DNA from 4 places in the Mesorhizobium sp. P2_D6 genome. Region 2 is predicted to be linked to each of the others. Evidence: riboswitches for the same ligand, from Rfam matches in the RefSeq annotation. Region 2 holds a riboswitch; each other region holds the start of a gene.

Region 1 (5,865 bases), on a different contig from region 2:
TCGTAATCTGATTCAGCCCCTGAAGACGACTATCACGGTTGCACCGGACAAAAGAAGGCCGGCCGCGCTGGCATCGCTCGCGTCGCGGCTGCATGAGGCGGCGCTTTAGGCCGGAGCCGGAAAGGCTTTGGCCGAATTCGCTTTTTGCCGCCACTGGTCTATTCGGTGGTGCTGGCGTTTTTCGGCCTAGGCTCGGTTTTCGTCACGCTCGGCCTGCTGGCCGCGGCCTGCGGCTTCGTCACCTGGCGCTATCTGCCGAAGTCGCTTGATCAGAGCGCCGCATGCCGCTCGCGCACCCAGTTGTGGAAGCGGTGCAGGTCGTACTCCTCGGGCATCAGCACACCGGCCTGGTGGCGCATCGAGCGCAGACCTTTCTGGTTGATCTCGCAAATCGCCGCATCCTCCTCGAGCACCTGGGTGCCGAAGGCGACGACATTGTCGATGTCAGTCTGAGCCAGCGCCTCGTGCGCGAACAGCCACTCGGCGGTGAGTTCGGTCTGCTCGGGGTCGAGCGGTGTCAGGCGCACGGTGCGGACATAATCGACATGGCCGACGATGAACATCGATGGCAGGCTGGTGGCATAGGTCTGGCCGGCTGCACGCTCGGCCAGCGTTAGGCCGGTGAATATGGGACCATGCGTCTGGCCGTCGCGCGACCAGGTCTCGGCGCCGGCGCGCAAGCCGCCGGAAAACTCCGGCGCGTCATTGTCGGCATGGCGAACCCAGTCGGGGTCGTCGTGCCGGCTCATCAGACCGCGGCCGTAGATCGGCACCAGCCGCGACAGGTCCTTGTGGACGCCAGGGCAGTGCAGGCACTCGTTGAAGTTTTCCCAAAAGATCTTCCAGTTGCAGTTCATCACCTTGCGCAGGACATGGCCTGATACCAGCGTTTCCAGCGGCCAGTTGCCGAGGTTGCCGGAAGCCGGATCGAAGGATGCCTGCGCCGAGCCGGCCGCGTCCTCCTCCAGGTTGACGAAGACAAAGCCGCGCCAGACCGAGAGCGCCACGCGGTAGAGCGGATGATCGGCCTTGTCGAAACCGTCGGGCAGCGATTTCGAGGGAACGCGCACCAGATCGCCGCGCAGCGAATAGGACCAGGCGTGGTAGGGGCAGGTGATGAGCCGCGCCTTCAGCCGGCCCTCGCTCTCCTGGCAAAGCTGCGAGCCGCGATGCCGGCAAGTGTTGTGGAAGGCGCGCAGTTCGCCGGTGTCGTCGCGCAGCACGACGATTTCCTGCGTGCCGACACGAAATGTCCTGAACGCCAAAGGCTGGGCAAGGTCAGCCTCGCGGCAGACGAGCAGCCAGTTTTTGTACCAGATGGCGTCGAGATCGCTCTGGTATGCGCCGGCGTCCCAATAGGCCGAAGACGGCAGCGTCGGCTCCAGCCGGGTCAGGCCATTATAGGGATCGCGCTGGCTCGGATTGGGTTGCATGGCTGGCTTCCTCTGGGGATACACCAGCCGACACCTCGGCAAATCGTTTGTCAATCAGGGTGCCGCATTGCCGGTTTGGGGCGCGGCGCATAATCATGTCGTGGATATGGGGGATTCGGAACGTGGCCGCACGACAGATGTCGCTTACGCCGGAGCTGGTCGCGCGTTGCTGGCGCGAGATCAGGGACCCCGGGCCGGATCCAGACTCGATGCATCTGGATGACAGCGACTATGATTCGCTGCTGGATGAATTGCAGGCCGAGCTTCCGGACACCGAACCGCTGTGGCTTTTCGGCTATGGCTCGCTGATCTGGAAACCGGAAATCGATTATGTCGAGGAGCGTGTTGCGCTGGCGCGCGGCTGGCACCGTTCCTTTTGCATGAACATGACGCGCTGGCGGGGCACCAAGGAAAGCCCCGGCCTGATGATGGCGCTCGACAGCGGTGGCCAGTGCAAAGGCGTTGCCTTTCGGCTAGCCGACGACAACCGACGCCACCAACTGGGCCGGCTGTTCCGGCGCGAAGTCACGCTGAAGCCGACAAGCTACCGGCCGCGCATGCTGAAGCTTGCAAGCGAGGCCGGTCCGCTCAGGGCGCTGGCTTTCGTCATCAACCGCAACGGCCTGACCTATTCAGGTCCGCTCGACGAGGCGAAGGTCGTCGAGCGGTTGGCCACATCCTGCGGGCACTGGGGGTCGGGCGCCGACTATCTCTACAACACGGTGAAGAATCTGGAGGAGCGCGGCATTCACGACCGCCATCTGTGGCGGCTGCAGCGGCTGGTTGCCGAGCGGATCACCGCCTTGAACCCGTAACGCCGCATGGCGCATTCGCGCTGTTGGCCGGCGGAATTTGGTTTGCCGGATGCGGCTGTTTCAGCCTATAGTCACGCATGTCGTCGGTTCCGTTAGGGACCAAGAGGGAATGCGGTGAGGGCTGACTTGTTGCCCAATGCCGTGGCTGCCCCCGCAACTGTGTGCGGTAGTCCTCTCCAAGCCACTGAGGATTTTTCTTCGGGAAGGTGGGGAAGGGCGCTGATCCGCGAGCCAGGAGACCTGCCGGCGACAGGGAACTGACTTCGATGCCCTCGGGTGGAGGGCGAAAGGACAAGATATGAATACCGCTTCCGTCTCCCTCGGCGCTTCCGTCTCCTCGCAGTCGCGCTTCATGCAGCTCGTGCTTAGCGCGTTTCTGGGCATTTTCGTCATCGGCGTTGTCGGCTTCTCGCATATCGATGCGGTCCACAATGCCGCGCACGACTATCGCCATTCGATGGCGTTTCCCTGCCACTGACGAGGATCTGACATCATGAATCTGTTTCGCAACGTCGTGTTCGTCGCGGCGATCGCCGGGCTCGTGGCCGGCGTCGTTCTCGCCTGCATGCAGGCCTATGCAACCGTGCCGCTCATCCTGAAGGCGGAAGTCTACGAACAGGCCGGCGGCGGCCATCAACATGAGCATGCCGCGGCGCCCGCCGCCAACGCTGAGGACACCAATGCCATGAGCAGCGCAGCACCGGCACCGGCTGAAGCAGCCGCGCCGGCGGAGGACGAAGGCTGGGCGCCGGCCGACGGCTTCGAACGCTTCGCCTTCAGCGTGCTGGCCAATATCGTCACCGGCATCGGTTTCGCGCTGGTCCTGGTGGCGGTTTCCGAATTCGCCGGCGGCATCGGCAACTGGCGCCAGGGCGTGTTCTGGGGTCTGGCCGGCTTTGCCGTGTTCACGCTCGCGCCGGGCCTCGGCCTGCCGCCGGAACTGCCGGCGATGCCGGCGGCCGACCTCACCCAGCGCCAGATCTGGTGGTGGGCAACGGTGGCGGCGACCGCGGCCGGTCTCGGCCTGATCGCCTTCCGCAAATCGCTGCCGCTGGCGATCCTGGCCGTGGCCTTGATCGTGGCGCCGCATATTGTCGGCGCGCCGCAGCCGGACAGCTTCGAGACGCCGATCCCCGAAGGCCTGCACCACCAGTTCGTGGTGGCGGTGACGGTGACCAATCTGGTGTTCTGGCTGGTGCTCGGCGCGGTTGTCGGTGTGGTGCGCGGACGCTTCACCGGTACGGCGACCAGCCTGCGCGACAGCTTTGCCTGATCGCAGTTTGACCTTCATCATCGGCGGTGCGCGCTCCGGCAAGAGCGCGCATGCCGAAACTCTGGCGACGGCGCTACCGCCGCCATGGGTCTATATCGCCACCGCTGAAGCCTATGACGATGAGATGCGTGAGCGCATCGCGCAACACAGGTCGCGGCGCGGCGAGGGCTGGGCAACCGTCGATGCGCCGCTCGATCTCGCCGGCGCGCTCGAGGCCTTGCCCGACAACCAGCCGGTGCTTGTCGATTGCCTGACGCTGTGGCTGACCAATCATATGCTGGCCGACCATGATCTCGCGGTGGAATGCCAGCGGCTCGCCGATGTGCTTTCGCAGCCGCGCGGACCGTGGTTCGTGGTCTCCAACGAAGTCGGGCAAGGCATCGTGCCCGACAATGCGCTGGCACGCCGGTTCCGCGACGCTGCCGGGCGACTCAACCAGCACGTCGCGGCAATTGCCGATACGGTGCTATTGATGGTGGCCGGGCTGCCGCTCAAGGTGAAATAATGACCGACATCGACGCAAAAGACGAGGAACGCCACCGTGCCAAAATGGCCAAGCGCAAGGCGGTGCAGGACGCCGAGGTTGCCGAAAAGACGGTCGAGAAGGGACTGCTCATCGTCAACACCGGACCCGGCAAGGGCAAGACCACGGCGGCCTTCGGCCTGGCGTTGCGCATGCTCGGCTATGGCAAGCGGGTCGGCGTCGTCCAGTTCATCAAGGGCAAATGGCACACCGGCGAAAAGAATGCTTTCGCCGCTTTCGGCGACCGTGTCATCTGGCACACGATGGGCGAGGGGTTCACCTGGGAAACGCAGGACCTGAAGCGCGACATTGCGGCGGCCGAGGCAGCCTGGGCCAAGGCGCTGGAGTTGATCGCCGATCCGTCCATCAGCCTTGTCGTGCTGGACGAACTGAACATCGCGCTGCGCTACGACTATCTCGATCTCGACAAGGTCGTGGCGGCCCTAAAGGCGCGGCGCGAAGGCCTGCATGTCGTCGTCACCGGCCGCAACGCCAAGCCGGCGTTGGTCGAGGCAGCGGATCTTGTCACCGAGATGGGCGTGACCAAGCACCATTTTTCTGCGGGCGTGAAAGCGCAGCAAGGGATTGAGTTTTGAGCCGGGTTACCCTCCCCTTGTGGGGAGGGTAAGAACCGTTCAGAACGTCATCGCGATCAGCGCCGCCGAGAGCAACCCGAACAGCGCGATCAGCAGATAGTCGGCGACCTGGTAGAGTTTCAACGCCCGCCTGATGTCCAGGCTCTCCGCCTCGCGACGGCCGCCTTCGCCCATGAACGCATCCTCGACGACAACGCCGCCATAGCTGCGCGGGCCGGCCAGCGCCAGGCCGAGCGCTCCTGCCATCGCCGCCTCCGGCCAACCGGCATTGGGCGAGCGGTGCTTTTTGGCGTCGCGGCGCACAGCTTCCCAAGCGTTGCGAGGGTCGGCGTCGCGGACAAGAAAGGCGGCAGCGACGATCAACAGCGCCGTCAGCCGGGAGGCCGGCAGGTTGATCCAGTCGTCGAAGCGTGCCGCCGCCCGGCCGAAGGCCTCGTGGCGCGGGGTGCGGTGGCCGATCATCGAATCGGCGGTGTTGGCGGCCTTGTAGGCGACACCGCCGGCCAGCCCGCAGACCCCGGTCCAGAAGGCAGGCGCGACGATGCCGTCGGAGAAATTCTCGGCCAGGCTTTCGATCGCGGCGCGGCTGACGCCGGCGTGGTCGAGCTTTTCGGGGTCGCGGCCGACGATGCGCGCGACGGCAATACGGCCGAGCGCCAGCCCGCCGGTGTCCAGCGCATCGGCCACCGCTTCGACATGTTCGGTGAGGCTCTTCTGCGACAGCAGCGACGAGGCCATGATCGCCGTGATGATCATCCCGGCAGGAAAGAGTTGCCACAGCAGGATTTGCACGATGAAGGCGATCAGCGCCGGCACCAGCACGATCACCAGCAGCGCCTGCATGCCGCGGCGACGACGCCGCGCGTCGGAATCAGTGTCGCGGTTGAGCCGGAGGTCGAGAAAGGCTATCAGCCTGCCGAACCAGGTGACGGGATGGCCAACGGCACGGAACAGCCAGTCCGGGTAGCCCAGGATGCGTTCGATGGCCAGCGACAGGAAAGCGATCAGGACCGACATGAAGCTTTCTGATGGAGCGATTGCTGCGGTGGATCACGGTGGATCCCTTGGCCGGGCGAGCGCGCTCTTCCCCCACGCGCCACAGCCTTTCGTCGATCTCTCGACAGGTATCAATCCGCACTCCTACCCGCTTTTCGATCTGCCCGCCACCGCTCTGTCGCGATTGCCGGAAGTGGCGCGTCTGCATGAACTGGCTAAGGTCGCCGCC
Region 2 (5,865 bases):
TAGCTGGCGGCGGCGTCTTCGGTCGCTGCCAGCACGTGGCGCGCATAGTTCGACAGGGTCCGCAGCGTGATCGAGGACATGGCCTGTGTTCCGGCGACCGGCGTCGCGAATGCGCCCTGGAAGCCTGTGGGAATGTCTATGCCTGTTTCACCGCCGGCCAGCCGAGCGGTTCCTCGACCTCGTGGATCGGGTCGACGATGATGAGATCGGCAAGGTCGTCATGGACGTCGACTCTGAGCGGCTCGCTGGTGGCGGCAAGCTCAGCCAGCAGGTCGCCTGAAAGCGGTTGCGCTGGTGTTTCCGCAGCCGCCAGTAGCCCGAAGTCGAGCAACCGGGCAATGAAGCTGTCGAGATCGGCCAACCCTATTGTCGCCGCACCCGCTTTCGCTCCGACCAGCGCCTGGGCGGCGACGCCTGACGACAGCGCCTGCCAGATGCGGCTGCCGGAATCGGAGAAGCCGAAATATTTGCCATTCGAGAGGTCGAGAACGACGGCCTCGCCATCGAACGATTCGAACACGATATCCTTGCTCGCGACCGCATAGACCCGTTGCTGCATCGCTCCATCCCGTCCCAGACGCCCTTGAAGGGATCGCGCCGATTTCACGGTCTGGCAAGCCCTTCCGAGAGTGCGTCTAAATCAGTTGGCCCATTCTTGGCAAGACAAAGACCCGCAGGCACCCTGTCTGCGCCTGATGAGCAGCTACGGTTATGGCGGCCGCTCAGGCCTCGATTTCGAGCGCCGACAGCGGTTTTGAGCAGCAGGCAAGAATGAAGCCGTCATCGATCTCGTGGTCGAGGATGCCGCCATTGTGGCTCATCTCGACACCGCCGGAGACCTTCTTCACCTTGCAGGTACCGCACAGGCCGAATTCACAGGCAGCGGGAATCCGCACGCCCGAGGCGCGCGCCGTCTGCAGCACGGTCTGGCCGGCGACGCATTCGGCGTCGACCTCCGAAAGCGAGAAGCGGATCGGCGTCACGGCTTCGGCAGGAGCAGTGATGCCTTCTTCAGCGGGAGACGCAAACGGCGCCGGGATTTCCTCCACCGCGGGCGCGGCAAAGCTCTCCTGATGATATTTCATCATATCGAAGCCGGCGGCATCCAGCATGCCGCGCACGGCGCGCATGAAGGGATCGGGACCGCAGCAAAAGATCTCGCGCTCGCGGAAATCGGGCGCCAGCAAGGGCAGCCGGATCGCGTCGATGCGGCCCATATGGCCGTACCAGCCTTCACGGCTCGAGCGTTCCTCGATCATGAAGCCGAGCGACAGGCCGGGCATATGACCGCCGAGCAGTTCGAGTTCCTTGCGGAAGATGATCTCTTCCGCACGCCGCGCGCAATTGACGAAGCCGACATCTGTCCATGGCGCGCAGTCGTTCAGCCAGCGCAGCATCGACATCATCGGCGTCACGCCGGAGCCGGCCGAAATGAACAGATATTTGGCCGCCGGGTGGCTGTGCAACGAGAAGTCGCCGGCCGGTCCATAGGCCTTGACATGCGAGCCGGGCGTCAGATGGTCAAACATCCATCGCGTGCCGATGCTGCCGGCCTGCGCCTTGACCGTTACTGCGATCGAAAACGGCCGCGACGGCGATGACGACAGCGTGTAGGTGCGCATCAGCGGCCCGTCCGGTGTCGGCAGCTCCAGCGTCACGAACTGACCCGGCTTGTAGCGGAACCAGGTCTGGTTGTCGGAGCGGAAGGTGAAGGTCTTGACGCCTGGCGCCTCGTCGCTGACGCCGATCACCTCCAGCACCTGCAGCCTGTCATTCCACGGCGCCATCTGGTCGAGATGGCGATAGAGCCCAAGATCCGTCATCGCATTCATCCCTCTGTCCTTTTTGCTCTGCTCATGTCGTGATCCCAAAACCGCAATACACTTTTGGGCGACATGAGCTCACGCGACGCTGCGCAGCGCCGGCCGGCCGCCTTCGGCAAGGCGCGGACCGATGAAGGCTGCGTACCATTCGACGAACTGGATCACGCCGCCCTCATGCAGCTCCGAATAGGGGCCCGGCTCATAGGCCGGAGACAGGATGCCGAAGGCGTTTTCCTCGACGATGCGGCGGTCCTGGTCGTTGGTTTCGGTCCAGACATGCGTGAGCTCTTCAAGGTTGTAGTCGACACCCTCGACCGCATCCTTGTGCACCAGCCACTTGGTCGTCACCGCGGTTTCGGTGGCGCTGATCGGCAGCACCCGGAAGGTCACTGCATGGTCGATGAGGATGTGGTTCCAGGTCGTCGGATAGTGGTAGTGCATCAAGGTGCCGATACGGTCGGCGGCAACAGTGTCGGAGAGGTTCTTCGCCACCGCGCGCTTTCCCGTCATCGTGTAGCTGACGGCATCGCGCAACAGCGGCGCGCGGGTGGCGCGGTATTGTCCGGCCGGATCGATGCGGAATTTGCTCGGCAGGCCCGCCGCTTCGCATTTCGCCCAATGCGCCAGCATCTCCGGATCGCTGTCGGCGCCCTGCACGCCGGTTACCGTCGGCGCTTCCGGGAAGGTCTTGCAGAGTTCGGGATGGTTGCCGGCGCAGTGGTAGCACTCGCGGTTGTTTTCCCAGACCAGCTTCCAGTTGCCCTTCTCGACGATGGTCGATTCGAAAGCGATCTTGGCTTCGCTCAGCCGGTGCGGCTTGAGGTAGGGCTCGATCATGGCCCGCATCGGCGCGAAGTCTGCAGGTTCTTTCGCCAGGCAGATGAAGATGTACCCGGCCACGCTTTCGCAGGCGACCGGCTTCAGGCCGAACTGGCTCTTGTCGAAACCCTCGGCCATCTGCCGGGCGAACAGCAGTCGGCCGTCGAGCTCGTAGGTCCATTGGTGATAGGGGCAGACGAGCTTTGCCGCCGTGCCTTTCTCGGTGTTGCAGACCCGGCTGCCGCGATGGCGGCAGGAATTGTGAAAGGCGTTGATGTTGCCCTTCTGATCGCGGACGAGCACCACAGGATAGTCGCCGATCTGCACGGTGATATAACTGCCGGGCTTCGGCAGTTCGCAATCATGGCCGACGAACAGCCAGTCACGATACCAGATCAGCTCCATGTCGAGCTTGAAATAGTCCGGGTCGGTGTAGAAGGGTTGCTCGAGCGAAAAGCCTTGCTTGCGGCCGTTCAAGAGCCTCAGCATGTCGTTGCGCGCATCCATAGTTCTGTCCTCGTGGTTTAAGGACTGAACTTGGTGGTGATGGAGGAAGGATCGGCCGCAGGCCGGCAATATGCCGGCATGCGCTATCCACCTCTTGACCGCCCACCGCGATCAGTCGAGTTCAAGCATCTCGGGCTGGTTTCCGGGCTCTGGAGTTGTCCTTGCGGACCATCGCGACACCTTCCCAGGCTTCTTGCCCAGTGGTCTCCCGTTGCGACTTGAACTCCACCACCGTTGCGGGGGCAGCGCCGGATTCTGACCGGCTTCCCAATTCTCCGCTCCGTCGTCACGAAGCGGCACCTGAGATGGGATCATCTAATCACGGCAGCGATCGCGACATCGGCATGAAAGCGACATCGTCTCCATGCGGCGCGACACGCACGACAAACGCGGCGGCAGACGATCGTGGGGCTGACGGCGTTGTTTTCGGGGCGGATCGCGGCCCCTCGCAAATCACCACGAATCAGACTGCCGACTAAGGGAAAACACGTCAACGGTATCGAAAAGTGACTATTAGCAGTTTCTAAAATCGAACCGAACGGTTCGTTTCTGTTGACAATGCGTGCAGGACAGTGTGAACGCTGACGCCCGGACACACTCGGTGAGCCAGACGGCATGGTCACATAAGACTTTGTATTATTTACACAAAGTGAGATGATAGGCATGCTTATGAAAATTACAAGAGGTGAAATCATGGCCCAGCCGGAACAACTTCGTGATTGGAAACCAGCCTATGGCTTTCCCACATCGGGGCTTGTCCGAACGACGCGAATTGCTCCCACCACACGCCGCTAGACGGACAGCAAAACTGGAGTACTAAAAATGAAAAAGATCATCCTTACTGCCGCCGCCGTTTTGGCCATCACCGGCAGCGCCTTCGCTGGTAGCGACAATTATGGTTCCAATGGTGCGAACCAGCCCGCTGCCGCGGTTGACAGCTCGTATACGGCTTCCATTCAGAAGTCGGTGCCCGCTGACAAGCAGCCCGTCGTTCAGGGCAGCGACCGCAACCTCTTCGGCCGTTAACAGCTGATACCGATCCAAACAAAAGCGTGGCGGCCTGTCCGCCGCTCTTGGGATCTCGAAGAAATTCAGGAGTATTTAAAATGAAAAAGATCATCGTTGCTGCCGCCGCCGTTCTGGCCGTTTCCGGCAGCGCTTTCGCCGCCAGTGACAACTATGGTTCGAACGGCGCCAACCAGCCTGCGGTTACGTCGACGGATAGTGGCCACACGGCTTCGGTTGCGAAGTCGGATCCGGCTGCTCAGGCCCCCGCACAGGGCGCCGACCGTAACCTCTTCGGTCGCTAACAGACGATCGGGATCTGACCTCAGAGTTTTTCGGACAACGATCCCAGTCGAACATCGAACAAGCTGCAGAGCGGCGTGATCACCAGCCGCTCTGCCACATGATAAAAATTCAGGAGACTTGACATGAAGAAGATCGCTCTTGCTGCCGCTGCGCTTTTGATTGCCGCCGGCAGTGCTTATGCCCGCAACGACAATGTCGGCTCTAGCGCCGTCGACAACCAGGCGACCGTCAACGTCGACAACACCCGGACGTCGTCGGTGCCCAACACCGGTTCGCCGGTCTACAAGCTGTTGAACTCGTCGGGCGACGTACAGAAGTCCGCCCCGCAAGGCAGCGACCGGAACCTCTTCGGCAATCGCTAGAACGTTTCACCGTTTCACAGAAACGGCGAACCGCTCTATCTGTTTGTTTTTCGCAATTCCCGGACGGAAAACCGCTCACACTTTTCCTGGAATTGCTCTAACAGCCGAAGTTTTAAAAAAGAGCGGCGGGCCTGGCCCGCCGCTCTTTTTCATGCCGATACGACGCGCCGATCTCAGGCCGCCTTCACTTCCACCGGCTTGAGCGAGAAGGAATGCCCGTCGGCGTCGAAGATGTGCAGGTCGCCGGCATCCGCAGTCAACCGCAGCTTCGCCCCGCGCTTGACCTCGACATTGCCGGGCAGCTTGGTCACCAGCGGCAGGTCGGCGCGGCCGATGTCGACATAGACCAGCTGGACCTCGCCGAGCTGCTCGACATAGTCCACCACGCCTTCGAAAAGATACTCCGTGCCGGTGGCGACCGACAGATCTTCCGGCCGCACGCCGAAGCTGACCGCCGCGCCCTTGGCCGAAGCCGGTGTCGCGATCGGCACCGTGGCCTTGCGGCCGCCGACATGGCTGACGATGGTCGGGTCGCCGGTCTTGTCGATTGTCGCCGGCAAGATATTCATGGCCGGCGAGCCGATGAACTGGGCGACGAACAGATTGCCGGGCTTCTTGTAGAGGTCCATCGGCGTGCCGACCTGCTCGATATGGCCGTCCTTCAGCACCACGATGCGGTCGGCCAGCGTCATCGCCTCGACCTGATCATGGGTGACGTAGATCATCGTTGTAGCCGGCATCGATTCCTTGAGCTTGGCGATCTCGATGCGGGTGGCGACGCGCAGCGCCGCGTCGAGGTTCGACAGCGGCTCGTCGAACAGAAACACTTTCGGGTTGCGCACGATGGCGCGACCGATGGCGACGCGCTGGCGCTGGCCGCCCGACATCGCCTTGGGCAGACGGTCGAGATATTTGGTCAGCTGCAGGATCTCGGCTGCCTGCCGTACCCGTTTGTCGATCTCGGCCTTGCTTTCCTTGCCGATCTTCATCGAGAACGCCATGTTGTCGTAGACGGTCATGTGCGGGTAGAGCGCATAGGACTG
Region 3 (5,865 bases), on a different contig from region 2:
CTTCGCCGGCAGGTCCTGGTGCACGCCGCCGGGGCGGAAATAGGCGGCATGCATGCGCGAGCCGGAAGCCCGCTCATAAAACACCATCAGCTTTTCACGTTCGACGAAGCCCCACAGCGGCGGCGTCAGCGCGCCGATGTCGAGCGCCTGCGTCGTCACATTGAGGATGTGCGACATGATGCGGCCGATCTCGCAATAGAGCACGCGGATCAGTTGCCCACGCTTCGGCACCTCTATACCGAGCAGCCGCTCGGCAGCGAGCGCGAAGGCATGTTCCTGGTTCATCGGCGCGCAATAGTCGAGCCGGTCGAGATAAGGTACGGCCTGCAGATAGGTCTTGTGCTCGATCAGCTTTTCGGTGCCGCGATGCAGCAGGCCGATATGCGGATCGACGCGATCCACGACCTCACCGTCCAACTCAAGCACCAACCTCAAAACACCATGCGCCGCAGGGTGTTGAGGTCCAAAGTTAATGTTAAAATTGCGGACGGAGGTTTCGGCCATTCTGGCGCCTCAATTCGTCTTGGCTTTTTCGTCCCCGGGCAGCACGTAGTCGGTGCCCTCCCACGGGGAAAGAAAATCGAAATTGCGGAATTCCTGCTTCAATTCCACCGGCTCGTAGATCACGCGCTTGGCCTCGTCGTCGTAGCGGACTTCGACGAAACCGGTCAGCGGGAAATCCTTGCGCAGCGGGTGACCCTCGAAGCCGTAATCCGTGAGGATGCGGCGCAGATCCGGATGGCCGGAGAACAGGACGCCATAGAGATCGTAGGTCTCGCGCTCATACCAGTCGGCGCCGGGATAGACTGATGTCAGCGACGGCACCAGCGTCTCTTCGTCGGCCTGGACCTTGATGCGGATGCGCAAATTCTGCTTCGGAGACAACAGATGATAGACGACATCGAAGCGCTTGATCCGTGACGGATAGTCGGCGCCGCAGACATCGATGATCGAGATGAACTGGCAGCGTGGATCGTCGCGCAAGAAGGTCGCCACGTCGATCAGGTCGCCGGGCTCGACGGAAATGCCGAGCTCACCATAGGCCAGCACCGCGTCTTTGACGCGGCCCGGCAGCTTTTCGCCGAGATAGGTCGACAGTTCGCTAAGGGATGCGGCCATGGATTTACCGTTCGATCGTGCCGGTGCGGCGGATTTTCTTCTGCAGCAGAAGAATGCCGTAGAGCAGCGCTTCGGCGCTCGGCGGGCAGCCGGGCACATAGATGTCGACCGGCACGATGCGGTCGCAGCCGCGCACCACCGAATAGGAATAGTGGTAGTAGCCGCCACCATTGGCGCAAGAGCCCATCGAGATGACGTAGCGCGGCTCCGGCATCTGGTCGTAGACCTTGCGCAGCGCCGGCGCCATCTTGTTGGTCAGCGTTCCCGCGACGATCATGATGTCGGACTGGCGCGGCGACGCGCGCGGCGCAACACCAAAGCGCTCCGAATCGTAGCGCGGCATCGAGGTGTGGATCATCTCGACGGCGCAGCACGCCAGACCGAACGTCATGAACATCAGCGAGCCGCTGCGCGCCCAGGTGATCAGCGCCTCGGTCGAGGTGACCAGAAACCCCTTGTCGGCGAGTTCATTGTTGATCTCGAGGAAGAACGGATCGTCAGAACCGACCGGACGTCCGGTATTGGGGTCGATCAGGCCCTTGGGCTTCGGCGCGACGAGTGTGCCGGAACTGTCGTTCAATCCCATTCCAGCGCTCCTTTTTTCCATTCATAGGCGAAGCCGATGGTCAGCACCGCCAAAAACACCATCATCGACCAGAAACCGAGCATGCCGATCTTCGAGAACGACACCGCCCACGGGAACAGGAAGGCCACTTCCAGATCGAAGATGATGAACAGGATCGACACTAGGTAGAAGCGGATGTCGAATTTCATGCGGGCATCGTCGAAAGAGTTGAAGCCGCACTCATAGGCGGAAAGCTTTTCCGGGTCGGGATTGCGGTAGGCCACCAGGAACGGCGCGATGATAAGCGCCAGGCCGACGACTGCCGCCACGGCGATGAAGAGGACGATGGGCAGGTACGAACTGAGCAGTGCGTTCATGCTGCGGCTTTCCGTTGGCGGCCAATCCACTTTGATTACAGCAACCAACCCTAATGCGGAAGCGTGACAGTTTAACCGCTGAACCGTTTTAGGTGCCTATGCTGCAACGCGGCGAGGGTTAGCGCAGGGCTTTCGGCGAAGCAAGTCAAACCTTGTTCAAAACGCAGTGCTGGACGGCAGGTCGGGAAAAACTGGTCCGATCCGCTCCTGTTTGATTTCCTTCACCTTTTACTCCACTTTTGTCTCCTGACATGTCTCCCGCCATTCGCCTGCTAGCATGGTCGGAATCACCGGCTAAAAATGCGCGAACAGGACCAGGGCAAAGGCATCTTGATGAAGGACAAAATATCGCTCGCCACGGCCAGGCGGATCGCACTGGCCGCGCAGGGTTTTACCGACCCCCGCCCGGGCGGCACACCCGATCGCCGCCACCTCGCCCGGGTGCTCTCGCGCACCGGCCTGCTGCAGATCGATTCCGTCAGCGCCGTGGTGCGCGCCCACTATATGCCGCTCTATTCGCGCCTTGGCCCCTACCCGCTGGCTTTGCTCGACAATGCCGCCATCACCCGCAAGCGCGCGGTGTTCGAATATTGGGCGCATGAGGCCTCGTTTCTGCCGGTCGAGACCTGGCCGCTGATGCGCTGGCGCATGCAGCGTGCCGAGAGCGGCGACGAAATGTATCTCGGCCTCGCCAAATGGGGCCGCGAGCACGCCGCCTATATCGAGGAGATCTACCGCGCGGTCGCCGAGCGCGGTCCGATCGCCGCTTCGGCGCTCGAAGGCCAGAAGGGCTCGGGCGGCTGGTGGGGCTGGAGCCATGCCAAGCATGCCTTCGAGTGGCTGTTCTGGGCCGGCCGTATCACCACGGCCCACCGTCGCGGCTTCGAGCGCTTCTACGACCTGCCCGAGCGCGTGCTGCCGCAGGCGATCCTCGATCTGCCGGTGCCGGCGGCCGAGGACGCGCACCGCGAGTTGCTGCGCATTTCCGCCCGCGCCCACGGCATCGCGACATCTGGCGATTTGCGCGACTATTTCCGCCTGTCGCCGGCCGACATGAAGGGCCGGCTGGAGGAACTGGTCGAGACGGGCGAGCTTTTGCCGGTGCGCGTCGAAGGCTGGGACAAGCCGGCTTACCTCCACAAGGACGCCCGCCTGCCGCGAAAAATCGAAGCCCGCGCCTTGCTGGCGCCGTTCGACCCCGTCGTCTTCGAGCGTTCGCGCAGCGAGCGTCTGTTCGATTTCCACTACCGCATCGAGATCTACACCCCGGCCGAAAAGCGCCAATACGGCTATTATGTCCTGCCCTTTCTGCTCGGCGACCGGATCGTGGGGCGCGTCGACCTCAAAGCCGACCGTCCCGCCAGCGTGCTGCGCGTCCACGCGGCTTATGCCGAACCCAAAGCGCCACCTGAGACCGCCGCACAACTCTTCGAGGAATTGAAGCAGATGCAGGGCTGGCTTGGCCTCGAGCGCATCGAAGTGACGCCGGCCGGCGATTTGGGACAGCCTTTGGCCGACATTGCCATGTCGTAGCCGTGCGTTGACAGTACTGCCCGCAAAAGCCTAAATCCGCTGCAGACGGTCCCCTGCCCGCAACGGCTGGGGCCAAGAGGGAATGCGGTGCGGGACAAAATCCCAAATCCGCGGCTGTCCCCGCAACTGTAAGCGACGAGCCAAGGCCGAAAGCCACTGGGTAACACCGGGAAGGCGGCTACCAAGGCGATGACCCGCGAGCCAGGAGACCTGCCGTCTGCGACAGAAGAATCCGATCGCCTGGCGGGTTTCCGGGCAAGGAGCCCGGTTTTTGGACCAGAACAGCAGTTTTTCGGCTGGCACAGCGGATATTTCGTCCGCCGATAGCGACGCCTTGGTCGGCGTCACCGTCATCGTCTGCGCCTCCTGCCGCGACGAGACCGGCTCAGACGCCCATCCCCGCGCTGGCGAATTGCTGGCTGAGGACACGCGCCGCGCCGCTGCCGGCGACATCCGTGTCCGCACCGTCGAATGCCTCGGCAATTGCAAGCGTCGGCTCAGCGCCGCGATCCTGCGCGATGGCTGCTGGAGCTATGTCTTCGGCGACCTGACCACGACCAGCGGCGCCGACCTCGTCACCGGCGCAAAACTCTTCGCCACCTCGACCGACGGCCTCATCCCCTGGCGCGGCCGGCCCGATAGCCTCAAGCGCGGCCTCGTTGCCCGCATCCCACCCCTCGACATGTTGAAGGACTGACCATGAACGCTCCAAATCCGGCCGGCAATCTCTCCCGTGTTCCCTGCACCGTCGTCACCGGCTTTCTCGGCGCCGGCAAAACGACGCTGGTCCGTCATCTCCTGGAAAACGCCGGCGGCAAGCGCATTGCCATCATCGTCAACGAGTTCGGCGACATCGGCATCGACGGCGAAATCCTGAAAGGCTGCGGCATCGACACCTGCCCGGAGGAAAACATCGTTGAGCTGGCCAATGGCTGCATCTGCTGCACCGTCGCCGACGATTTCGTGCCGGCCCTCGACCAGATCCTGGCGCTGACGCCGAAGGTCGACCACATCCTGATCGAGACCTCAGGGCTGGCTTTGCCCAAGCCGCTGGTCCAGGCTTTCCAGTGGCCGAGCGTGAAGAGCCGCGTGACGGTCGACGGCGTCATCGCCGTGGTCGACGGCCCGGCACTGGCCGAAGGCCGCGTCGCCAACGACATGGACGCCCTGCAGGCACAGCGTGTTCAGGATGAGACGCTCGATCACGACGATCCAGTCGAGGAAGTCTTCGAGGACCAGATCGCCTGCGCCGACCTGATCATCCTATCGAAGAGCGACCTGATGGATTCAGCCGGTTCGGCCCGCGCCAACGCCATCATCAATGAGCATTCCGCCCGCGCCGTAAAAATCGTGGCGACCGCGCATGGCAAGGTCGATCCCTCGATCCTGCTGGGCCTCGGCCTCGCCGTCGAGGACGACATCGAGAACCGCAAGTCGCACCATGACGGCGCTTTCGACCACGAGCACGACGACTTCGACACCTTCATCGTCGACATTCCCTCGATCGCCAATCCCGACGAACTGGCAAAGCGCGTCACCACCATTGCCGAAGAGGAGAATGTGCTGCGCGTGAAAGGCTTCGTCGATGTCGGCGGCAAGCCGATGCGGCTTTTGCTGCAGGCCGTCGGCCCGCGCGTCAACCATTACTATGACCGCGCCTGGACGGCCGAGGACGACCGCCGCTCGCGCCTCGTCGTCATTGGCCTCAAGGGGCTGAACCGCCCGGCGATCGAGCGTATACTCGCCGGCTGATCTCAGGCACGAGCCGCGATGCACATCCTCACCACGACATCCGCCTCGCTCGACGATCTCGCCGAGCCGGTCGATCTCAGGCAGACGCCGGCGGATATTGTGGCGCTGTCCTTCACCGATAGCGACCTCGCCGGGCTGGCGGCCGCATGGAAGGCTGATGCCGGCCGCCTGCCCTCGATGCGATTGGCGGCGCTCCGCGACCTGCGCCACCCCATGTCCGTCGACCTCTGGGTCGACAGCGTCGCTCGCCACGCCAAGATGATTTTGGTGCGCATCCTCGGCGGCTACGACTGGTGGCGCTACGGCTGCGACCAGCTTGCAGCAATCGCCCGAGAGCGGGGCATCAAACTCGCCCTGCTGCCCGGCGAAAGCCACGACGAGGACCTGCGCCTGATCGAAGCCTCGACGCTGCCGCGTGAGGAACTGGACGCCTTGCTTGATTATTTCCGCGAGGGCGGCCCGGAGAATATGACAGCGCTGATGCAGCGGCTGGCGGGGCTGGCCGGGTACAATGTGGTG
Region 4 (5,865 bases), on a different contig from region 2:
TGGGGGGGCACTTTTCGAAGTCCGCGCGCGGATCTTCCGTGCCGAGAAGTGGACCCGCGATGGTTCTTAAAGGAGTTGTTGGCACGCGCGTAGAAAACGATCATTGCGACGTGATCGGTGTGCCGGCCGCTCCCACGCAAGTTGATCGTCTTTCTCCTGCGATTCTGCGGCAGGGGGGGATGGCGCGAGTGTCGCTGCCAGGCGATGTGGTGACCTGGGCGGCAGCCCGTCACCAGACGCTCAGGCAGATGCTTTCCGACCAGCGTTTCAACAAGGACTGGCGACAGTGGCGGGCGCTGCAGGACGGCGAGATTCCCGAGGATCATCCGCTGATCGGGATATGCAAAGTAGACAACATGACCACGGCGCACGGCGCCGATCACCGGCGCTTGCGCGGCCTGCTGTCCAGCAGCTTCGCGCCCAGTCGTATCGCCTTGCTGGCGCCACGGGTCGAACAATGCGTCGATCGACTCCTGGCCGAGATGGCGCAGCGCGGCGGCAGTGCCGATCTGATGTGCGAGTTCGCCGCTCCGCTGCCCACCAACGTGACCGCCGAACTGTTCGGTTTGCCGGACGAACAGCGCGAAGAGATCGTCGCGCTCACCTACAGCCTGGCCAACACCTCCGCCACAGCCGAAGAGGTGCGACAGACGCGGCAGCGCATCCCGGAGTTCTTCCGTCGCCTGATCGCGCTCAAGCGGGGCCAGCTCGGCGATGATCTGGCTTCGGCCCTGATCGTCGCGCGTGACAATGGCGAGCTCGTTTCCGACACCGAGCTCATCGACATGCTGTTCATGGTGCTGTCTGCGGGCTTCGTGACCACCGCCGGCGTCATCGGCAATGGCATGGTGGCATTGCTGACGCATCCGCAGCAACTGCACCTGGTGCGCAGCGGCCAAGTTCCGTGGTCACAGGCGATCGAGGAGATCCTGCGCTGGGGCAGCTCAGCGGCCAATCTGCCGTTCCGCTATGCCACCCAGGACGTGGAGATCGACGGATGCATGGTCCGCCGCGGCGATGCCGTCCTGATGGCGTTCCATGCGGCGAACCGGGACGAAAAGGCCTTCGGTCCCGGCGCCGACAGGTTCGATGTCACCCGGCGGCACAACCCGCATTTGTCGTTCGGCGAGGGGCCGCATTCCTGCCTGGGCGCTGCGCTGGCGCGCCTGGAATTGTGCTGCGCCTTCCCTGCGCTGTTCGGGCGGCTGGAGGATCTGGCGCTGGCCATCGCCGCGGAGGACGTCGTCTACATGCCGTCTTACGTCATTCGCTGCCCGCAGCGCCTGCCGGTCACCTTCCGCCCTTCCGTCGCTTAGCGAGTGCGGCACGCACCCCAGATTCGGTGATTCTCGGTTCGCCGGGATGGCTGGTCTCGCACGAGGGGGGGGCGAGCATGCCCGGTTACGCACGATCGTGACGCCGGCCTTCAGCAACCGCAGGGTGAAGCTGCTCGCGCAGCAGGTCGAGGCGATCGCCACGCAGTTGTTCGAGACGCTGACGGCCCAGCCCCAACCCGCCGACCTGCAGCGCCACCTCTCCTTTCCGCTACCGGACGTGGTCATCAGCGCGCTGATGGGGAATGCGCAAGCACGCTGAGCAAAGCCGAGCGGGGTACAAATACCGGGATTCCCGGCGGACCGTGACGGCCTCGCCCCACTTTACGCCCTTGAGCCCGGCGACCTCGATCTGATCCGGCGTCGCCGATAGGGACAAGGACCTCTCCGAGCCTGCACTGATGAGAGGCGGCATCGTATGCGGCTTTGGGCGAAAGAGACCGATCAGCGCAAGGGCATTATTCGCATCATCACATAAACATCTCGTTATATGTATTGACAAGGAGCAAAGCGGCTGTGATTATGCGTATGTCATGGTTCTCCGCGCGGCACTGCTGTAGCGGAGCTAAGAGGGAAGCCGGTGCGATGCCGGCGCTGCCCCCGCAACTGTTAGCGGCGAGCCAAGCCCATTGGTGTCACTGAGGCGAACGGCCTCGGGAAGACGGGCAGAGGCTTTGACCCGCGAGCCAGGAGACCTGCCACGACGAACAACGTCCACGGGCGGGGTGTCTCGGTGGTCGCAGTAGCCCGGCTTCGTGCCGCCTGCTCGCGCGTTCCTTGTCCCCACGCCCCAACCATCGGGGTATGGCATGACTGTCTCTCAACAAATTCCTGTGACAACGCTCGGCGTGCCGCGTATCGGTCGACGGCGGGAACTCAAATTCGCGCTTGAAAGCTACTGGTCCGGAAAATCTCCCGCTGCCGACCTGCTCGCGACGGCGAAGGCGCTACGCGCCGCCAGCTGGAGGGAGCAGCACGATCGCGGCGTGTCGAAAATCCCGTCCAACGATTTCTCGCTTTATGACCATGTGCTCGACACCGTCGCCATGGTCGGCGCCGTGCCAGCACGATACACCTGGACTGACGGCGAGGTCCCACTCGATACCTATTTCGCCATGGCGCGCGGCAACCAAGGTCAGGCCGCTGATTGTGGACATGCCGGTGACGAGCATGCGGCCAACGGGCATGGCCTCGCCGCGATGGAAATGACCAAATGGTTCGACACCAACTATCACTACATTGTGCCGGAACTTACGGACGATCAGACCTTTGCCCTCTCGTCGGCGAAACCGGTCGATCATTTCCTCGAGGCCAAGGCGCTCGGCATCCACACGCGCCCGGTCCTGCTTGGACCGGTCACCTTTCTCAAGTTGGCGAAGTCACCGGAGGAGGGTTTCAACCCTGTCGCGCTCCTGCCACGGCTGCTGCCCGTCTACGACGAGCTCCTGCGGAGGCTGAAGCTCGCGGGAGCCGATTGGGTGCAGATCGATGAGCCGGCGCTCGTGCTCGATCTGATTCCCAACGAACGCGATGCATTCCAATTCGCCTACTGCCGGCTGTCGAAGGCAGCACCCGAGCTGAAGATCATGATCGCTACATATTTCGGATCGCTGGGAGGCAATCTCGAGACCGCAATTTCTCTGCCCGTGGCGGGACTGCACGTCGATCTCGTGCGCGCTCCAGAGCAGTTGGAGACCGTCGGCCGGCTCGCGCGGAAGGACCTTGTGCTCTCGCTCGGGCTGATTGACGGCCGCAACGTCTGGCGCGCGAACCTGCCTGCCATGCTTGACCGCATCAAGCCGATCGTCGCCGGTTGGCCGCTGGACCACGTGGAGATCGCCCCGTCCTGCTCGATGCTGCATGTGCCGATCGACCTGGACATGGAGACGGCACTCGATGCGGATGTGAAATCGTGGCTCGCCTTCGCGGCGCAAAAGACCGACGAGCTGGTCGTGCTCGCCCGTGCCCTGGCCGAAGGCCGGGACGCGGTCGCCGCCGAACTGGAGGCGTCGGCTGAGGCTGCCGCCGGTCGCGCGACATCCGCGAAGGTGCATGATCCGCTCGTCGAAGCACGGGGCGCCACCATCAAGGTCGCCATGACGCACCGGAAGAGCGCATTCGACGTGCGCTCCAAGCTTCAGGCCGACACGTTTGGCTTGCCATCCTTCCCCACCACGACGATCGGCTCCTTCCCGCAAACAGTCGAGGTTCGCAAGGCGCGGGCAGCCCATGCCAAGGGCGATTTGAGTTACGTCGACTATGAGGCCTTCCTGAAGAAAGAGATAGAAGCCGCCGTTCGCTGGCAAGAAGAGATCGGACTCGACGTGCTGGTCCACGGCGAATTCGAGCGCAACGATATGGTGCAGTATTTCGCTGAGCAGCTCCGCGGCTTCGCCTTCACGCAACACGGCTGGGTGCAGAGCTATGGCTCGCGCTTTGTGCGCCCCCCGATCATCATTGGCGATGTGTCGCGACAACAGCCGATGACGGTACACTGGTGGCGATATGCTCAGTCGCTGACGCCGAAGCCGGTGAAGGGCATGCTTACCGGCCCGGTGACGATCCTCAACTGGTCCTTCGTCCGAGACGACCTTCCGCGCTCAGCCGTCTGCCGCCAGGTCGCGCTCGCCATTGGCGATGAAGTGAGCGACCTCGAAAAGGCGGGCGCCAGGATGATCCAGATCGACGAAGCCGCACTGCGCGAGGGCTTGCCGCTGCGCGAGGCCGACTGGCAGGCCTATCTCGACTGGGCCGTCGAATGCTTCCGGCTGGCTTCAACCGCGGTCGGCGATGCGACCCAGATCCACACCCATATGTGCTACTCCGAGTTCGGCGATATCGTGGACGCGATTGCCGCAATGGATGCCGATGTGATCTCCATTGAAACCTCGCGCTGGCAGATGGAACTGCTCGATACGCTCCGAACCTTCAAGTATCCGAACGGGATCGGTCCTGGTGTCTATGACATTCACTCGCCGCGGGTCCCGGAAGTGGGGGAGATCTCCAACCTCATCATGCTTGCGCGCGATCGATTGCTGGATGGCCAACTGTGGGTGAATCCCGACTGCGGTCTCAAAACGCGCAGATGGGAGGAGGTCCGCCCTGCCCTGGTGAACATGGTGGCTGCGGCAGGCGCAGTTCGGGAAAAAGCGCAGACGGCGTAGGGCTCGGTGCCACTCGCCGGCGGTGAGCGGCAACGCCACACACCGGGCAATCTTGGGGGAGTCTATCCGGCGGACCCAGGGCAATCGAGCTGCCAGTGACAAAGCGCCTCGGCAACGTTGTCCTGGCTGAACGCTTGTTGAGGCGCGTCGAAGTCAGCTGTCCCAGAGGCCGGCGTTGGCGGGCGATCGAAGGAGGCCGGCCCTCGAATGAGCCGGCCAGAGACAAGACGGCTCACCGTCAGCCAGTTTCGGATCATTCCGTATTGGATAATCCATTCTCACTATCATCTCCGATCTTTGTCGCCGAAACCCCGCTCCCGATCGTCGGAAGAAGCATCGGCGATCACGCCGCCGGGCCGCGGAGCGCGTTCCAGGAGACCAGTTGCAGTGCTAAGCCGGGTAAGGTTCCAACGGTACTTCTGGAGATCATTGAGGCGGCATCGAACTCTGCCTTCTGCAGCGGGCCAATTCCCGCTCGATGGCTCTGTCTGCCTCTGGCTTCAATCACGATCACCGCGACGGCGAAGCCGAGCGGCCGCAGCTGGCAGGCGGACCCCTTGTGTTTTGATGGTCAAGATCCGGCGCCGGACCAGGAAAGCCGTCGCGGAAATTGCGGGGTTAGCTTGCTCCTGGCCGATGCCGGCAGGGGTGTTCGGACCGCGTTCAATAGCGATGTGCAGACGGCCGAAATTCACGAGCGGCGTCCCAAATCTCAATCACTGCGCAGAATGCGTGCTTCGAGTGCGGCTGCGACGAAAGCTCGTCGAGCGGCTGGGGGATGGGTCTTACCGCGTAAAACCTGCAGACAGGTGTCCATCGCTATTCTGCGTTTATCGGTCTCATGATGCAGATCCCGCAGCAAGATAGCGGCCGCGTCGTTGACGTCGAACACGATACGCTCCGAGCTGCGGCGGCTAAGCTGAACAACGACTGGCCTCTCAAATCTGATCAACCCGGTCATCCCCCTCCTCCACAGCCACTATGCGGCAAACAGCCCGGGTCCCATTTCTTTACTCAGCCGAACGGGACCGCTGCATCTGCGCCACTGAGCCTGGCCATTGGCGGGCAAGCCATCGCCATGAGCTGCGTCTGGCCATGGTCAGCTTGCGTGCGATCTGCGGTTTTGCAGTCGGTGGTGAGGAACGGCTTCTCATTCGCGTGGTCTAGTTGTGAAACCTGGACATAGTGCACTGTTTGACGCACCTCGCCAGTCTCAAACATGTCGTCGAAGTCTACACCTGCACTTTTCCACTGCCCGATCTGCAGGCGGCGATCCACTGCATCGCGGAGGTTGGATCTTCCAATATGGCGACCCGCTTCGCAAAGCCGAAAAAGGCATTGCGCGCCGTGCTTACCGGCTTGCGCCC

The links. A riboswitch is a leader RNA that binds a small molecule or an ion and turns the genes downstream of it on or off. The one in region 2 is predicted to bind cobalamin.
Region 1: another riboswitch for cobalamin. It lies ahead of AC1D1L_RS14220 (CbtB domain-containing protein); the one in region 2 lies ahead of AC1D1L_RS02655 (aromatic ring-hydroxylating oxygenase subunit alpha).
Region 3: another riboswitch for cobalamin. It lies ahead of AC1D1L_RS30620 (DUF1636 family protein); the one in region 2 lies ahead of AC1D1L_RS02655 (aromatic ring-hydroxylating oxygenase subunit alpha).
Region 4: another riboswitch for cobalamin. It lies ahead of metE (5-methyltetrahydropteroyltriglutamate--homocysteine S-methyltransferase); the one in region 2 lies ahead of AC1D1L_RS02655 (aromatic ring-hydroxylating oxygenase subunit alpha).

What each region holds. Positions count from the first base shown of each region.
Region 1 covers NZ_JBFUEG010000005.1:442,040-447,904, reverse strand. Annotated here, with positions in the region: gene AC1D1L_RS14230 (aromatic ring-hydroxylating oxygenase subunit alpha) at 270-1,433, opposite strand; gene AC1D1L_RS14225 (gamma-glutamylcyclotransferase) at 1,556-2,248, shown strand; cobalamin riboswitch at 2,316-2,510, shown strand; gene AC1D1L_RS14220 (CbtB domain-containing protein) at 2,547-2,726, shown strand; gene AC1D1L_RS14215 (CbtA family protein) at 2,742-3,521, shown strand; gene cobU (bifunctional adenosylcobinamide kinase/adenosylcobinamide-phosphate guanylyltransferase) at 3,514-4,026, shown strand; gene cobO (cob(I)yrinic acid a,c-diamide adenosyltransferase) at 4,026-4,640, shown strand; gene cbiB (adenosylcobinamide-phosphate synthase CbiB) at 4,680-5,657, opposite strand; gene cobD (threonine-phosphate decarboxylase CobD) at 5,656-5,865, shown strand, end outside.
Region 2 covers NZ_JBFUEG010000001.1:590,997-596,861, forward strand. Annotated here, with positions in the region: gene AC1D1L_RS02640 (serine kinase) at 1-80, opposite strand, end outside; gene AC1D1L_RS02645 (PqqD family protein) at 137-559, opposite strand; gene AC1D1L_RS02650 (FAD-binding oxidoreductase) at 723-1,823, opposite strand; gene AC1D1L_RS02655 (aromatic ring-hydroxylating oxygenase subunit alpha) at 1,902-3,149, opposite strand; cobalamin riboswitch at 3,266-3,468, opposite strand; gene AC1D1L_RS02660 (DUF680 domain-containing protein) at 3,972-4,175, shown strand; gene AC1D1L_RS02665 (DUF680 domain-containing protein) at 4,256-4,459, shown strand; gene AC1D1L_RS02670 (DUF680 domain-containing protein) at 4,583-4,822, shown strand; gene AC1D1L_RS02675 (ABC transporter ATP-binding protein) at 4,996-5,865, opposite strand, start outside.
Region 3 covers NZ_JBFUEG010000025.1:22,545-28,409, forward strand. Annotated here, with positions in the region: gene AC1D1L_RS30595 (NADH-quinone oxidoreductase subunit D) at 1-504, opposite strand, end outside; gene AC1D1L_RS30600 (NADH-quinone oxidoreductase subunit C) at 514-1,119, opposite strand; gene AC1D1L_RS30605 (NuoB/complex I 20 kDa subunit family protein) at 1,124-1,705, opposite strand; gene AC1D1L_RS30610 (NADH-quinone oxidoreductase subunit A) at 1,696-2,061, opposite strand; gene AC1D1L_RS30615 (winged helix-turn-helix domain-containing protein) at 2,395-3,594, shown strand; cobalamin riboswitch at 3,624-3,826, shown strand; gene AC1D1L_RS30620 (DUF1636 family protein) at 3,866-4,291, shown strand; gene cobW (cobalamin biosynthesis protein CobW) at 4,294-5,346, shown strand; gene AC1D1L_RS30630 (cobaltochelatase subunit CobN) at 5,365-5,865, shown strand, end outside.
Region 4 covers NZ_JBFUEG010000015.1:66,897-72,761, forward strand. Annotated here, with positions in the region: gene AC1D1L_RS25710 (cytochrome P450 family protein) at 60-1,316, shown strand; partial or broken gene AC1D1L_RS25715 (cytochrome P450) at 1,283-1,578, shown strand; cobalamin riboswitch at 1,852-2,051, shown strand; gene metE (5-methyltetrahydropteroyltriglutamate--homocysteine S-methyltransferase) at 2,168-4,498, shown strand; gene AC1D1L_RS25725 (DUF982 domain-containing protein) at 5,211-5,459, opposite strand; gene AC1D1L_RS25730 (DUF982 domain-containing protein) at 5,731-5,865, opposite strand, start outside.